Regions from separate parts of the Halobacillus sp. H74 genome, predicted to be linked through region 2. Evidence: riboswitches for the same ligand, from Rfam matches in the RefSeq annotation. Region 2 holds a riboswitch; the other holds the start of a gene.
The links. A riboswitch is a leader RNA that binds a small molecule or an ion and turns the genes downstream of it on or off. The one in region 2 is predicted to bind S-adenosylmethionine.
Positions count from the first base shown of each region.

Region 1: linked by a shared signal. The riboswitch ahead of ACTWPX_RS11785 (methionine ABC transporter ATP-binding protein) and the one ahead of ACTWPX_RS03575 (sulfite exporter TauE/SafE family protein) in region 2 are both predicted to bind S-adenosylmethionine.

Region 1 is NZ_JBQQCI010000004.1:505,532-512,685, reverse strand. It holds gene ACTWPX_RS11805 (hypothetical protein) at 1-95, opposite strand, end outside; gene ACTWPX_RS11800 (carboxymuconolactone decarboxylase family protein) at 322-687, opposite strand; gene ACTWPX_RS11795 (MetQ/NlpA family ABC transporter substrate-binding protein) at 754-1,611, opposite strand; gene ACTWPX_RS11790 (methionine ABC transporter permease) at 1,642-2,310, opposite strand; gene ACTWPX_RS11785 (methionine ABC transporter ATP-binding protein) at 2,303-3,328, opposite strand; SAM riboswitch class I at 3,408-3,519, opposite strand; SAM riboswitch class I at 3,750-3,855, opposite strand; gene ACTWPX_RS11780 (TlpA family protein disulfide reductase) at 3,945-4,364, shown strand; gene ACTWPX_RS11775 (thioredoxin family protein) at 4,685-4,996, opposite strand; gene ACTWPX_RS11770 (toprim domain-containing protein) at 5,007-5,354, opposite strand; gene gcvH (glycine cleavage system protein GcvH) at 5,490-5,873, opposite strand; gene ACTWPX_RS11760 (arsenate reductase family protein) at 5,957-6,316, opposite strand; gene ACTWPX_RS11755 (acyl-CoA dehydrogenase family protein) at 6,545-7,154, opposite strand, start outside.
Region 2 is NZ_JBQQCI010000002.1:68,004-75,157, forward strand. It holds gene ACTWPX_RS03565 (Asp23/Gls24 family envelope stress response protein) at 1-242, shown strand, start outside; gene ACTWPX_RS03570 (DAK2 domain-containing protein) at 274-1,941, shown strand; gene ACTWPX_RS03575 (sulfite exporter TauE/SafE family protein) at 2,034-2,924, opposite strand; SAM riboswitch class I at 3,038-3,137, opposite strand; SAM riboswitch class I at 3,317-3,435, shown strand; gene ACTWPX_RS03580 (phosphoadenylyl-sulfate reductase) at 3,523-4,251, shown strand; gene sat (sulfate adenylyltransferase) at 4,275-5,426, shown strand; gene cysC (adenylyl-sulfate kinase) at 5,432-6,037, shown strand; gene cobA (uroporphyrinogen-III C-methyltransferase) at 6,042-6,818, shown strand; gene ACTWPX_RS03600 (sirohydrochlorin chelatase) at 6,833-7,154, shown strand, end outside.

The sequences.
Region 1 (7,154 bases), on a different contig from region 2:
TCTTCGAATTCACGTTGGCGCTTTTCTTCTACTTCTAATCGCGTATCCAACTTTCTGCTGTACTCCGCATAACTCATGTTATGCGCTTGGTGCATGGCTTTCTCCATATCAGCAGTGTAATTCAATTGCAGATCGTCACTAATAACGAATCAATCCTTTCAGATTATTTACATAATTTAGAATATCACAGCATTATACGTTAGACAAAACACCGTGAAAGTCCAAATAAGACCCTCAACTGTCGTTTGGTGCGATGTAAGCGTTTAATTCTTTTCTGTTTAAAGAATACATCTTTTTTTCTTTAATATTCAAATTATTCAATCAATTGATACTAGTTGTTAAATCCATATATGCATCCTGGACGAGGGTAACGGCTTGACTGAGAGCTGCTCCTCCACCAAAAGCAGCAGCTACGCCACAAGCTTCAAGGATTTCTTTTTCTGACGCCCCTTGATCTACACAACCTTTGGTATGATAAATCATACAATATTCATCTTGAGCAACGATACTGATCCCAAGTGCCATCAACTGCTTATGCTTTTGGGAGACATCCCCCTCTTTAAAGCACTCTTCTGTGAATTGGCTGAATTTATGAGCCACTTCCGGCATATGGTCTGAGAATACCCCTATACCTTCTTTATAATCATGTAAATATGTCTGAGTCCATGTCATATTTTTCTCTTGCATCTTTTTACCTCCTAAAAAAATAAAGTGACTGCCGTTAGTATCAACAGCAGTCACTCATTTTATCCGTTATTCTGCATCACCAGAAACAGGTACAACGGCTCCATTATACTCTTCTTTAATGAAGGTTTGGATTTCTTCAGAGCGAAGGACTTGTACCAATTGATTGAGTGCTTCATTATCTTTATCTTTGCTTTGAGCTGCTACCACATTAACATAAGGCGAATTCGTACCCTCTAGAATTATCGCATCTTCTTTTGGTGACAGGTCTGCTTCTATAGCATAGTTCGTATTAATGGCAACTAGTACATTTTCTTCACGCTTATAAACTTCTGGAAGTCCTGCAGCATCAACACCCGTATCAAATTCGATATTTTTAGGATTTTCAACGATATCATCTACCGTAGCATCCACTTTTTCAACATTCTCATCCAATTTGATCAGTCCTTCTTTTTCTAATAAGGAAAGAACTCGGCCATGAGTAGAAACAGAACGGCTCATAACAAGTGTTGTACCTTCTTCTACATCCTCCAGGTTATCATATTTTTGAGAATAAACTCCGATTGGTTCAATATGAATCCCACCAAGGTTCACGAAATCAAATCCATCATTCTCTTCTTCTTGTAATTCTAAATAAGGAATGGTTTGGAAATAGTTAGCATCAATACGTCCTTCAGCCAAATCTTTATTAGGTAAAATGTAGTCTTGATACTCCTCAATCGTTAATGTAATGCCTTTTTCTTCAAGAAGTGGTTTCGCCTCTTCCAAAACCTCCGCATGAGGAACACTCGTTGCCCCGACTTTAATTTCAGAGCTTCCTTCACTTCCTCCTTCTTCAGAACCTGAAGTATTATCTTCAGAAGAACCACAAGCAGTAAGTACAAGTACAAATAATAAGGCAAGTGCGCCTGTCCAAATATTTTTCATTTTATAAACTCTCCCTTTAATATATATTTTTTATCTTTTATCCAATTTACGGGTTGCTAAGTCCCCGATGAATTGGAAAATAAAAACAATGATAATGATGATGACAGTACACATAAACACTACATCCCAGTTACTACGCTGGAATCCATAGAAATAAGCAAAGTCACCTAAACCACCAGCTCCGATCGCGCCTGCTACAGCGGTATAACCAATCAATGCAATGGCCGTGACAGTAATCCCGGAGATTAGTGCTGGCTTTGATTCCGGCAGCAGTACTTTGAAAACGATTGTTGAGTATTTAGCCCCCATTGATTTGGCTGCTTCTACAACACCTTTATCCACTTCTTTCAATGCAATTTCTACCAGACGTGCATAAAATGGCGCTCCTCCTATGATTAAAGCTGGCAAAGCGGCTTTAGGTCCTCGAATCGTACCCATTAAGAAATCCGTAAACGGGAATAATAGCAAAATCAGAATAATAAATGGAATGGCACGAAATATGTTAACAAGCGATGCTGTGACCCAGTTCAGCATTTTATTCTGCCAGAGCCCCCCTGGACCAGATAAATAAAGTAATAAACCTAGTAATAATCCAATAACGAACGTTCCAGCAACAGAAATCAGTGTCATATAAATGGTTTCATTTGTAGCTGTTATCATGTCTTCCATTCTTACGTTCGGAAATAACTGATTAAACATGAGGATTCACCTCCACTTCTACAGAGGTCGATTCAATATACTCTATTGCTCTCTCAATTTCACTCTGTTCCCCGTCAAACTGGACGAACATTGTTCCGTACGCCCCTTTTTGGGTTTGAGTGATTTTCCCATGAAGGATATTTACATCTAACTCGAATTTTCTTGATATATCACTGATTAAAGCTTGGTTAGTACTCTCACCAACAAAGTGAAGCTTAATGATTTCACCAGTTCGATAATTATCTTTGATCAACTGCATGGAAGTTTCTTTTTCCGGATCCCCCATTACTTGGTCCACGAATCTTTTAGTGACTTTTTTTTCTGGATGTAAAAATACATCTAGTACATCACCTTGCTCAACGATTTTCCCCTGTTCCATGACAGCTACTTGGTGACAAATTTTGCGGATGACATGCATTTCATGAGTAATGAGAACAATCGTCAAGCTTAATTTTTCATTGATATCGACAAGTAAGTCTAAAATTGAATCTGTAGTCTCGGGATCCAAGGCAGAAGTAGCTTCGTCACAAAGCAGCACTTTTGGATTATTAGCCAAAGCTCTGGCGATTCCAACCCTTTGCTTTTGTCCTCCACTCAATTGTGAAGGGTATGAATTGCCGCGCCCACTCAGCCCTACAAGTTCAATCAATTCATTAACCCTTTTTTGGCGGTCTCCTTTGGATACCCCTGCAATTTCTAAAGGGAAGGATATATTATCATAGACCGTTCGTGACCATAAAAGGTTGAAATGCTGAAAAATCATCCCTATTTCTTGCCTGGCGACTCTAAGCTTCCCTTTACTTAAAGCTGTCAAATTTTGATCATCCATAGTAATACTTCCTTCAGTGGGGTCCTCCAAACGGTTCAAAAGTCGAATGAAGGTACTTTTACCAGCACCACTGTAACCTATTACTCCATAAATTTCTCCTTTGCCTATATTTAGACTTAAATCATCCACCGCTCTAACTTCTTGGTCTTTCGTATGGAAGATTTTCGATAAGCCTTCGATTGAAATCATGGTGTCTCCCTCCATTTCAAAAAAACGCCTTACTGTTATGAGAACAGAAAGGCGTTTTTGTGTCGTCTTAATATCTGTTCTCTCATCTGCCAAAGGAATTTCAACTTTGCAGGAATTGGCACCTTACCAAGTTTTCACTTGCCGGTTGCCGGGCATCACAGGGCCAGTCCCTCCGCCACTCTAGATAAGAGATTTTAGCATATTAACTTATTATTACTTTAACTCACTTTAGCATCACAAGATGGATTCTAGCACTGTGGGAATTTTGTGTCAACTATAACCCGTGGTATTTCGACAAATTTCAAAATTATTTGGATGAATGAGTGTCAAAGTATCCTTTAACAAACGACCGCAATGATATCCTCTATCAACTGAAACTAAAAAAACCCCTTCAAAATAGAAGAGATTCCCTGTCTGTCTCTTCTCATCTGTCAAAGTCTGATGACTTTGCTGGAATTAGCACCGTGCATTATTTTGCCGGTTGCTGGGCATCGTCGGGCCAGTCCCTCCGCCACTCTGGATAAGTGAAGATGTCGTTATGAAATTATAATATATGTTAGCATGGGGTTGAGAATAACGTCAAACGTTAATTTCATCTTATACAAGGAGAATGATTATGAAAGAACAAGCCCCTCATTTTGAACTCCCTTATATTACTGGAGAATCAACTTATAACCTGGAGGATGACATAGAGAAAGTTATCGTCCTGACCTTTTGGACCTCTTGGTGTCCTGATTGTGGAAAAGACCTTCCCAAGAAAGAACAGCTTTACAGTACTGTGGATCACGAAAAAGTGAAGATGGTAACTATAAATGTTTCAGGAAGGGAACGGGATGTAAAAGAAGGCGTTGAATTCGCTGAAAAGTTTTTAAATCAACCGACTCTCGTTGATGAGGGACGTATGACATATGACTTGTATGCTTGCCAGGGCGTTCCGACGACGATCATCATCGATCAACAAGGAAACATTCATGACCGCTTTGGCGATCAAGCATCCTTTTTGGATGTTGTAGAATCTCTCGGTGCCCTAATTTAGATAACATCAGCAACACCCCCTAACACATTACTATGGATTACTTTTCATATAAGGTCGTGGCAAGGGAGAGTTCAATGCATTGTCATCCGACTCCTTTTCTTTTACTCCCTTGTCAGGACTTCCCTTTATGGGGGCAGTGCAGGAAAATCATACATAACACCACTGGAAATAACTCGAGTACTTTGACTTGAATCAAAATATCAAACCAGCACTTCGACTTACAATGTCTTCTTCTTTAAAAGTCACCAACATAAAACTCCTCCCAATTCGTAATTTCGCAAGAGGAGGAGCCCTTCGTCATTTCCCGGGTAATTATTAACTTATTCTACATAGTTAGATATTTTGTCCCTCATAAATGGAACAGAATGAAATGCATAAATTTTTTCAATCACTTTTCCTTCTCTGGTCACCAAAAGGCAGGGAACACTTTTAATCTTAAAGTGCTCCATCAGTGATGGGTGAAGAGAAGCGTTCATTTCTTGGAAAATATCTTTTTCATACAAAGCTTCCAATGTGGAAAGCATTTTTTTCGCCAAGTGACAGGTACCGCAAAAAGGGCTTTGTACAAAAGTGAGTGTTATTCTATCAGCACGAATCATTTCTACGGTTTCATTAGGTACAAGTTCTTGCACAGGAGTCCTCCTAAATTAGATAAATCGGTTTTACATTGAAATGCCTGCTCAGCAAAGCTCTAGCTATCTCGGGCTCAGGGGTCGCCGCCACTTCACGAAAAGCTTTGTCAATATAAATATGTTCTGCGTGGGGGAGCTCTTCAGTTAATTGCTTACGCAACTTATAGCCTGAATCGTCTTCATCAACTAAAATATAGACAGAGCGTTCATCCAAATTAAAATCGAGAATCATTTCTTCCATGCGCTCTATTCCTAAGGTCCCATGAGTACAAATGATTTCAACTTCTTCATCCAGCACCTTTTTCAGCTTCTTCTTGTCTGTGATACCTTCTACAATGACAATACGTTCTCCATCCATCTTCATCACCTTCTATATAGAAACAGACCATGCCAAAGGGGCATGGTCTGAACATGATAAGATCAAACGCGATCATGTCAGACAAGGAAGCATATGTAGCCCTGTCTGTACAATTGCTTGTAAATTTAATAAGAATTAATCTTCATTTATCATTTCTTTATATTCTTCTGGAGACATCAATTCTTCTTTCTCAGATGAATTGCTTGGTTCAACAACCACCATCCAAGCTTTATCATACGGAGACTCGTTGACAAACTCCGGACTATCTTCTAATTCTTCGTTAATTTCTACAACTTTCCCGCTGAGAGGTGCGTACAATTCAGACACAGTTTTCACTGATTCTACACTTCCGAATGGTTCGTCTGCTTCTAATTCTTCGCCGACTTCCGGCAGCTCTACAAATACGATGTCTCCGAGTTCAGACTGAGCGAACTCAGTAATTCCAATACGGACTTTTTCTCCTTCTTCTTTCACCCATTCATGTTCTTCAGAGTAAAGCAAGTCTTTTGGTAAGCTCATTAAGAAAACCTCCACAATAATAATTATAGTTTAACAGCAATTATAAACATAAAAGCAAAAAGCTTTTATTTCCAACGTTCTGCTCACTTCGCCCAATTTTTTTCGAATTCTTCCTGGTTGAATCCAACAGTCACATATTCACCATCTGTTACAATTGGACGTTTGATCAGCATTCCATCAGAAGCGAGCCATTTGATCATATCTTCTTCACTCGCTTGTTTTATCTTTTCCTTCATATTCAGTTCTCTATACTTCTTGCCACTCGTATTAAAGAATTTCTTCACTGGTTTGCCACTCATATTTACGTAATCTTTCAACTGTTCTTCAGAAGGTGGATCATTAACGATATGTACTGATTCGTAGTCAATCTCTGCTTCATCAAACCACTTCTTCGCCTTTTTACAAGTACCACAACTCGGATACCAATAGAAGGTTACAGACATTCAACCATCCTCCTTCCAACTTGTTGTTTTATATTTTATCATACTGAAGCCGGGAATTTCATGAAAATGTATGAATCTAATATAAGAACAAATGTGTAATTTCCCTAAAGGGACAGGTAAATGCGGACAGGATGCATGAAACAAAGGAAATCAATAAGCTTAAAATCCCAGACAAAGCCCCCTAACTTCATTTACAAAGTGAAGAAGGGGGCTCTGAATGCTCAGGGTTTAAACCGTATACTTTTCTGCATTGATCAATGTTTTAGCAATCGCACGTTTTTTAGTAATCACGTTGATCGGTGTATGCCGTGTCAACTTGCGTAATGCACCCAGCATCATCCGAAGAGAATCACCAGATTCAGCAGCGATTAGTGTCTCTTTCGCATGACCTTCTATGCGATTGAACGCTTCTTGGACATATACCTGTGTATAGAGAAGTTTTTGATTATTTTTTTCTTCGCCATTTTTGTTGATGGCTTTTTCGGTACGGAGAATCGCTGATTCCATATTGTAAATTTCCCCTACGATATCAGCGATATTAACGAGCAATTCTTGTTCATTCTCAAGTTTTTCACCATATTTCTGTGCAGCCAGACCTGCGGCAAGCAATCCGATCTTCTTCGCGTTCTTCAACAAGTATTTCTCTTGTTCTAATGCTTCAATTCCTGGTTCTTCAGGCATCATGGTCATAATTTCTTCCTGTAGTGCTTGTGCTTTCTGAAGGAGAGGCAGTTCTCCTTTCATAGCTTTCTTCAATAATGTACCTGGTACAATCATACGGTTGATTTCATTCGTTCCTTCGAAGATTCTGTTGATCCGTGAATCCCGATACATTCTC
Region 2 (7,154 bases):
AAATCCGTGACGGCCTATCTGAAATGTTACGCAAAGAGAACTTTTCAAAAGGGGTCGTGGTCAGACAGGACGAAGATCGCCTCCATATAGATATGTACATTATCGTGAGTTATGGTACAAAGATTTCTGAAGTGGCCCATAACGTCCAATCACAAGTGAAATACACATTAAACAAAACAATCGGATTGTCTATCGACTCTGTGAATATTTTCATACAAGGAGTCCGGGTGACAAGCGAATAGGCAGCAGTTGTAGTCAAAGGAGGAAGTAAGCGTGACGTTACAAAAGTTAGACGGCAAAACCTTAGCCGAAATGATTTTGCAAGGGGCACATCATTTAAAACAGAAATCACAGATGATTGATGCATTGAACGTTTTTCCAGTGCCGGACGGGGATACAGGGACGAATATGAACTTGTCCATGACTTCTGGGGCGGAGGAAGTAAGAATGGTCGATCGGAATCATGCAGGCATCGTTTCTAAATCACTATCCAAAGGGTTATTAATGGGTGCGCGCGGGAACTCCGGCGTCATACTTTCCCAGATTTTCCGTGGATTTTCCAAAGTGGTCGAAGAGAAAGAAACTTTAACGACGAAAGATTTCTCAGATGCGCTTCAAGGAGGCGTTACCACTGCTTATAAAGCTGTTATGAAACCTGTGGAAGGTACAATTTTGACGGTTGCAAAAGATGCTGCAGAAGCTTCTGTCGATCTCGCTGAGCAGGAAAGCGACTTCATCCCTTTCGTAGAAGGTGTTGTTGCTGCTGCAAAAGAATCGTTGAAGCGGACGCCTGATCTATTACCTGTTTTGAAAGAAGTCGGAGTCGTAGACAGTGGTGGTCAAGGATTAGTGACCATTTATGAAGGTTTTCTTGCCAACTTGAAAGGGGAAGAACTTCCTGATATCGATGATACGGTTTCCATGGATGATATGGTAAGTGCCGAACACCATAAGCTTGCCCAAGACTTTATGAATACAGAAGACATTGAATTCGGTTACTGTACAGAGTTCATGGTCAAATTCGAAGAGGATAAATTAGCAGAGACTCCTTACGATGAAGATGAATTTCGTAATCAGTTGAGCGAAATCGGTGATTCCCTGCTCGTTGTTTCTGATGAAGATTTGATCAAAGTTCATGTCCATGCAGAATACCCTGGTGAAGCCATGACACTAGGCCAAAAGTACGGAAGTCTGATCAACATGAAAATTGAAAATATGCGTGAACAGCATACTTCGATTGTCGGTAAGAAGAAAAAAGAAAAGCCGAAGTCAAATCAAAAAGCGGAGTACGGAATTGTTACAGTAAGCATGGGGGAAGGCATCAAAAAATTATTTGAAAGTCTCGGAGCCACTGTGGTCATCCAGGGTGGTCAGACGATGAACCCAAGTACACAGGATTTATCTGAAGCCATCAAAGAAGCTCATGCTAAACGTGTGTTAGTTTTGCCGAATAACAAAAATATCGTGATGGCTGCTGAGCAAGCGGCGGAAATCGCAGAAGATGAAGTTGTGGTCATCCCGACTAAAACCATTCCTCAAGGCATGAGTGCTTTATTAGGATTTAATCCTGAAGCAGACCTGATGGCGAATAAAGATGAAATGATCAGCCTTATGTCCGTCGTGAAAACCGGTCAAATTACGTATGCGGTAAGAGATACGCAAATCGATGGCCTGAACATTGAGAAAGATCATTTCATGGGGATTGCGGATGGCAAAATTTCCTCAACTGATCAAAATGCCCTGACAACAGCTAAAACGCTGTTAAGTCAAATGATTGATGAGAACGAAGATGAAATACTGACGATTCTGACAGGGGAAGACGTCGAAGAACATGAAGTCACAGAGCTTGAAGAATACCTTGAAGAAACATATGAAGATTTAGAGGTGGAGATTCACGTGGGTGGTCAACCGATCTATTCTTATATTTTCTCCATTGAATAGAAAAAAGTACCCTCACCTGTGAACGGATCTGCCATACGCGAAGGCTCAGAGTATTAGCTCTGAGCCTTTTTTCTGTTAAAAGGGATAGGCAGTCAAGTTTGACTGCGGAGGTTCGTACGTTTCAGTTTGACGTACTTTTTTACAGAATGAACGATTGCCACAATATAACCAGCTATCAATAGAGAATAAATCAGGACGGTTCCTGTGCTATTGAGAGGTATGGTGATCATAATGGTTCTTACATTAGTCAATACGATGAACCCTCCGGCAAGTACTCCGAGGACGAGCGGAGGCATAATACGGACAAGCCATGCTGCAAGAGGTGCAGCTATCACACCGCCGATGATGAACGCGAACACCAACAGCCAACTGAATTGTTCCCATCCTAAAAAAGTCAAAAATCCAAGTGTTGCTGAAATAGTCACGATGAATTCACTTGTGTCCACAGTCCCAATCACTTTACGCGGCTCGATCTTTTCACGTGAAAGAAGGACAGGCGTATTAACCGGCCCCCATCCTCCGCCACCAATCGAATCGAGAAACCCACCGACAAAACCTAATGGGTAGATAAATCGCTTGTTCAGCGGCTTGTCGCTTTTATTGAGCGTTTTATTCCGATTAAGTGAAAGAAAACGGACTACGATGTAAATTCCTAAACCCAGAAGAAAAACGGATATGTATGGGCGAATGGTTTCACCAGGGATGCGACTTAATAAAGCTGCACCGAAAAATGCACTGACCGCGCCGGGCAGGGCCAGTTTTAGGACAAGTCTCCTATCGACATTGCCAAACTTGAAATGAGAGAATCCGGAAGCAGCTGTTGTGGCAACCTGGGCCATATGAATAGAAGCAGAAGCAACTGCAGGTGCCAGGCCATAAGTGAGTAAGATTGAGGAAGATGTCAGGCCGAATCCCATACCAAGGGCACCGTCAATTAACTGGGTGAAAAATCCTACCAATGCGAAAATTAATAATTTATTCAAAAACAACCTCTCCTTTGATTAAACATATAAGTTTACTTGGTTTTATGGTTGAAGAGGTCTGAAAAAGACATAAATAAAACCTCTCCAATGAGAAGAGGTCCAAATAAAGCCTCTCCTTATTTCTCAGACGAGTTGTCTGCTGGAATGAGCACCTTTCAGTGTGGTTGCTGCGGGATCGTCAGACCAGGTTCCTCCCCCGACTCTTCATAAGGATTCAATTTTTAAAATGATAATATATCTAAAACTAATGGACACTGAATGTTATGTCAAGAACTAATTCCGAAATTAACAGAAAAATTGTAATTTTTTAAAATGGTATTGACATATCTATAAAAGGAGCCTAAGATTTGTATCAATTAGTTTTTCAGAAAACTTAATCAACCTATCCTGTTTTCTTATCATGAGAGGTGGAGGGACTGGCCCTTCGAAGCCTCGGCAACGGGTCTGATGTTAGTTGATCAGACACTGTGCCAATTCCAGCAAGTGGTTGAACCGCTTGGAAAGATAAGAAGAATGGTTCTTACTTTACCGAGTAAATACCTTTCTTCTTATCCACGAAGAAAGGTATTTTTGTTTGAAGCAATGAAAGGAGGAGCTTATGGAAAACGATATTGTCACTTATGATCATTTTCCGGGGGATCCATTCACAAACCATCAACCAGATGACGAAACGAAGGGTGCACTTGATGTCATTCATTGGGCTTATGGACAATACGGGTCAGATGTTGTATATGCTTGCAGCTTTGGAGCAGAAGGAATCGTTCTCATTGATCTTATTTCAAAGGTGAAACCAGATGCTGAAGTAGTCTTTCTAGATACTGGCCTTCATTTCCAGGAAACCTATGAATTGATTGAAAAAGTGAAAAATAGATACCCTGAATTACGAATTCACATGAAAAAACCTGAACTGACAGTAGAGGAACAAGCGGAGGAGCATGGGTCAGCCTTGTGGAAACGCCAGCCGGATCAATGCTGTTATATTCGTAAAATCAAACCTCTTGAAGATGCACTCTCAGGTGCGGCGGCCTGGTTTTCTGGCCTCAGACGTGAACAGTCACCTAGTCGGAGTAAAACTGATTTCGTAAATAAGGATGAGCGTTTTAAGTTAATCAAGGTATGCCCCCTAATTCATTGGACATGGGAAGACGTTTGGCAATATATCCGACTAAATCGCTTGGATTACAATGAATTGCATGATCAAAACTATCCGAGTGTCGGCTGCATCCCTTGCACCTCGCCAAGTACAGACGAGAGCCGGTCGGGCAGGTGGAAAGGATTCAATAAAACAGAATGCGGACTTCATACAGCTGGAAATAACAATAGCTGAATAACAAAAGGAGGAATTATAAAATGTCTATCATTACACCTCATGGAGGAAAATTAATTAATAAATGGAGTAATAATCAGCAGGAGGATTTTACAGGGAGTATTGAATTGGATGCGATGGCATTAAGTGATGTCGAGCTGATCGCGAATGGTGCCTACAGCCCTCTTGAAGGATTTTTAAATCAAGCAGACTACGATTCTGTAGTCGAGAATCTCAGACTTGCAGATGGGACACCGTGGAGTATTCCGATCACCCTTCCGGTGGATGAAGCGACAGCCGCTGAGTTGCAGCAAGGAAATCGAGTGAAATTAGTGAAAGATGGAAAGGTTTATGGAGCCATTGAAGTATCTGACATATATCAACCGGATAAAGAGAAGGAAGCCGAAAATGTGTACTTAACTACTGATCTGGGTCATCCCGGGGTGAAGAAGTTGTTTGGCCGACCAGATCATTACGTAGCTGGAGATATTGAAGTATTTCAAAGCTCAACAAAAGAACATGATGATCGATTCTACCTGGACCCTGCGGAATCGAGAGAGTTGTTCCAACAGTTGGGTTGGGAAAAAGTCGTGGGCTTTCAAACGAGAAATCCAGTACATAGAGCCCATGAATATATCCAAAAGGCGGCTCTTGAAACTGTAGACGGCTTATTTCTGAACCCACTGGTCGGGGAAACAAAGAGTGATGATATCCCAAGTGATGTTCGAATGAAGAGCTATCAAGTCTTAATTGATAACTATTACCCGAAAGATCGTGTTACATTAGCCGTTTTCACTGCAGCTATGCGCTACGCTGGTCCGAGAGAAGCTATTTTCCACGCTATTGTACGGAAAAACTTTGGCTGTTCCCATTTCATTGTCGGAAGGGATCATGCAGGTGTAGGCGACTATTACGGGACTTATGATGCACAGAAAATCTTCAGCCATTTTGAAGAGGATGAATTGGAAATAACGCCATTATTTTTTGAACACAGTTTTTACTGCAAAGCCTGTGAAGCGATGGCATCGCATAAAACTTGTCCACATGAAAAAGAAAATCACGTCATTCTTTCTGGCACAAAAGTGAGAGAACTATTACGAAATGGAGAAAAACCGCCAAAAACATTCAGTCGTCCTGAAGTAGTCGAAATTCTGATCGATGGATTACAAGAAAAGACCGCAGGAGTGAAAGGGTGACTCAAATGGAAAGGAATATAACCTGGCATCAGGCGTCTGTCAGCCAAAAAAATTACAGAAATAAAAATGGCCATCACAGCGGAGTGATCTGGTTCACCGGACTCTCAGGATCTGGTAAGTCCAGTATTGCGAACCAGCTGAATCATCTCCTCCATGAGAGAGGGATTCATACGTACCTGCTCGATGGTGATAACATCCGCCACGGACTAAATTCGGACCTGGGGTTCTCAGCAGAAGATCGGGAAGAAAACATACGCCGGATCGGGGAGGTAGCTAAACTGTTCGCAGATAGCGGCGCAATTGTTCTGACGGCGTTCATTTCCCCCTATCAAAAAGATCGGGACCGTATCCGTGCTTCTCTCCCTGAAGAAGACTTTTTAGAAGTGTATGTTGATTGTCCGATCGATGAATGTGAAGCAAGAGATCCTAAAGGGTTATATGAGAAAGCAAGACAGGGTCATATCAAAGGATTCACGGGGATCGATTCCCCCTATGAAGCACCGATCGACCCTGAACAGGTGTTACACTCCTTCGATTATGATGTGAAAAGCTGTGCCGATCAACTGCTGGTCTTGCTTGAAGAAAAAGGGTGGATTAAAAAAGGAGCGTGACAGGATGTCTAAAGTTTATATCGTTGGTGCAGGACCTGGAGATTACGATTTAATCACTTTAAAAGGATTAAAAACAATCCAACAGGCAGATGTCATTTTGTATGACCGTTTGATAAACGAAGAGCTACTGAATGAAGCAGGGGAAAATACCGAAATGGTTTTTTGCGGTAAACGGCCGGATCATCACGCATTATCCCAAAAGACTATCAATCATCTATTATGCAAATACGCTCTTCAAGGCAAAACAGTTACACGCTTAAAAGGCGGTGATCCCTTTGTCTTCGGACGGGGAGGAGAAGAGGCGGAAGAATTGGCACGCAAAAACATTCCGTTTGAAATCGTCCCTGGAATTTCGTCCGGTGTCGCCGCCCCCGCCTATGCAGGAATTCCTGTGACTCACAGGGAGTACAGCTCTTCAGTCGCTTTCATTTCAGGCGTCAGCAAGCTTGGAGAAGATGAAGAAGAATATTGGGAACACGTCGTTAAAAGTATGGATACCTTGTGTATTTATATGGGGGTGAAGAAATTACCCGACATCTGTGATCGCCTCCTGAAATATGGGCGGGAAGCAGATACACCCATCGCCCTTGTGCAATGGGGAACGACAGAGCAGCAAAAAACGGTTACAGGGACTCTGACGACGATCGTGGAAAAAGCTCGTCACATCGAGAATCCATCAATGATTGTTGTGGGAGATGTAGTCAAACTCAGAGAAAAACTGCAGTGGTTTGAGCCTTATGCTGTAGAAGAAACGGCAGCCATCGAGTCCGTTGTAGGGTAGAAAGGGGTAGCCTGATGAAAGCTGTGTTATATGTCAGCCATGGAAGCAGGAGAAAAGAAGCGACAGATGAAGCACTCCACTTTCTTCATACCGTCCATCAACAGATAGGAGTATCTCTCCATCACATTTGTTTCTTAGAACTTGCTCACCCGGATTTTCATGAAGGAATTGAACGGTTAGTGCGAAAAGGAGCGACAAAGGTAGCTGTTTTACCGGTATTATTATTAAGCGCTGGTCACTATTTTAAGGACATTCCTGAAAAAATAGAGAGAGCGAAAGCCCGGTTTCCTCATATTGAATTCTCTTACGGCGAGCCGCTCGGTGTCCAAGAGAGAA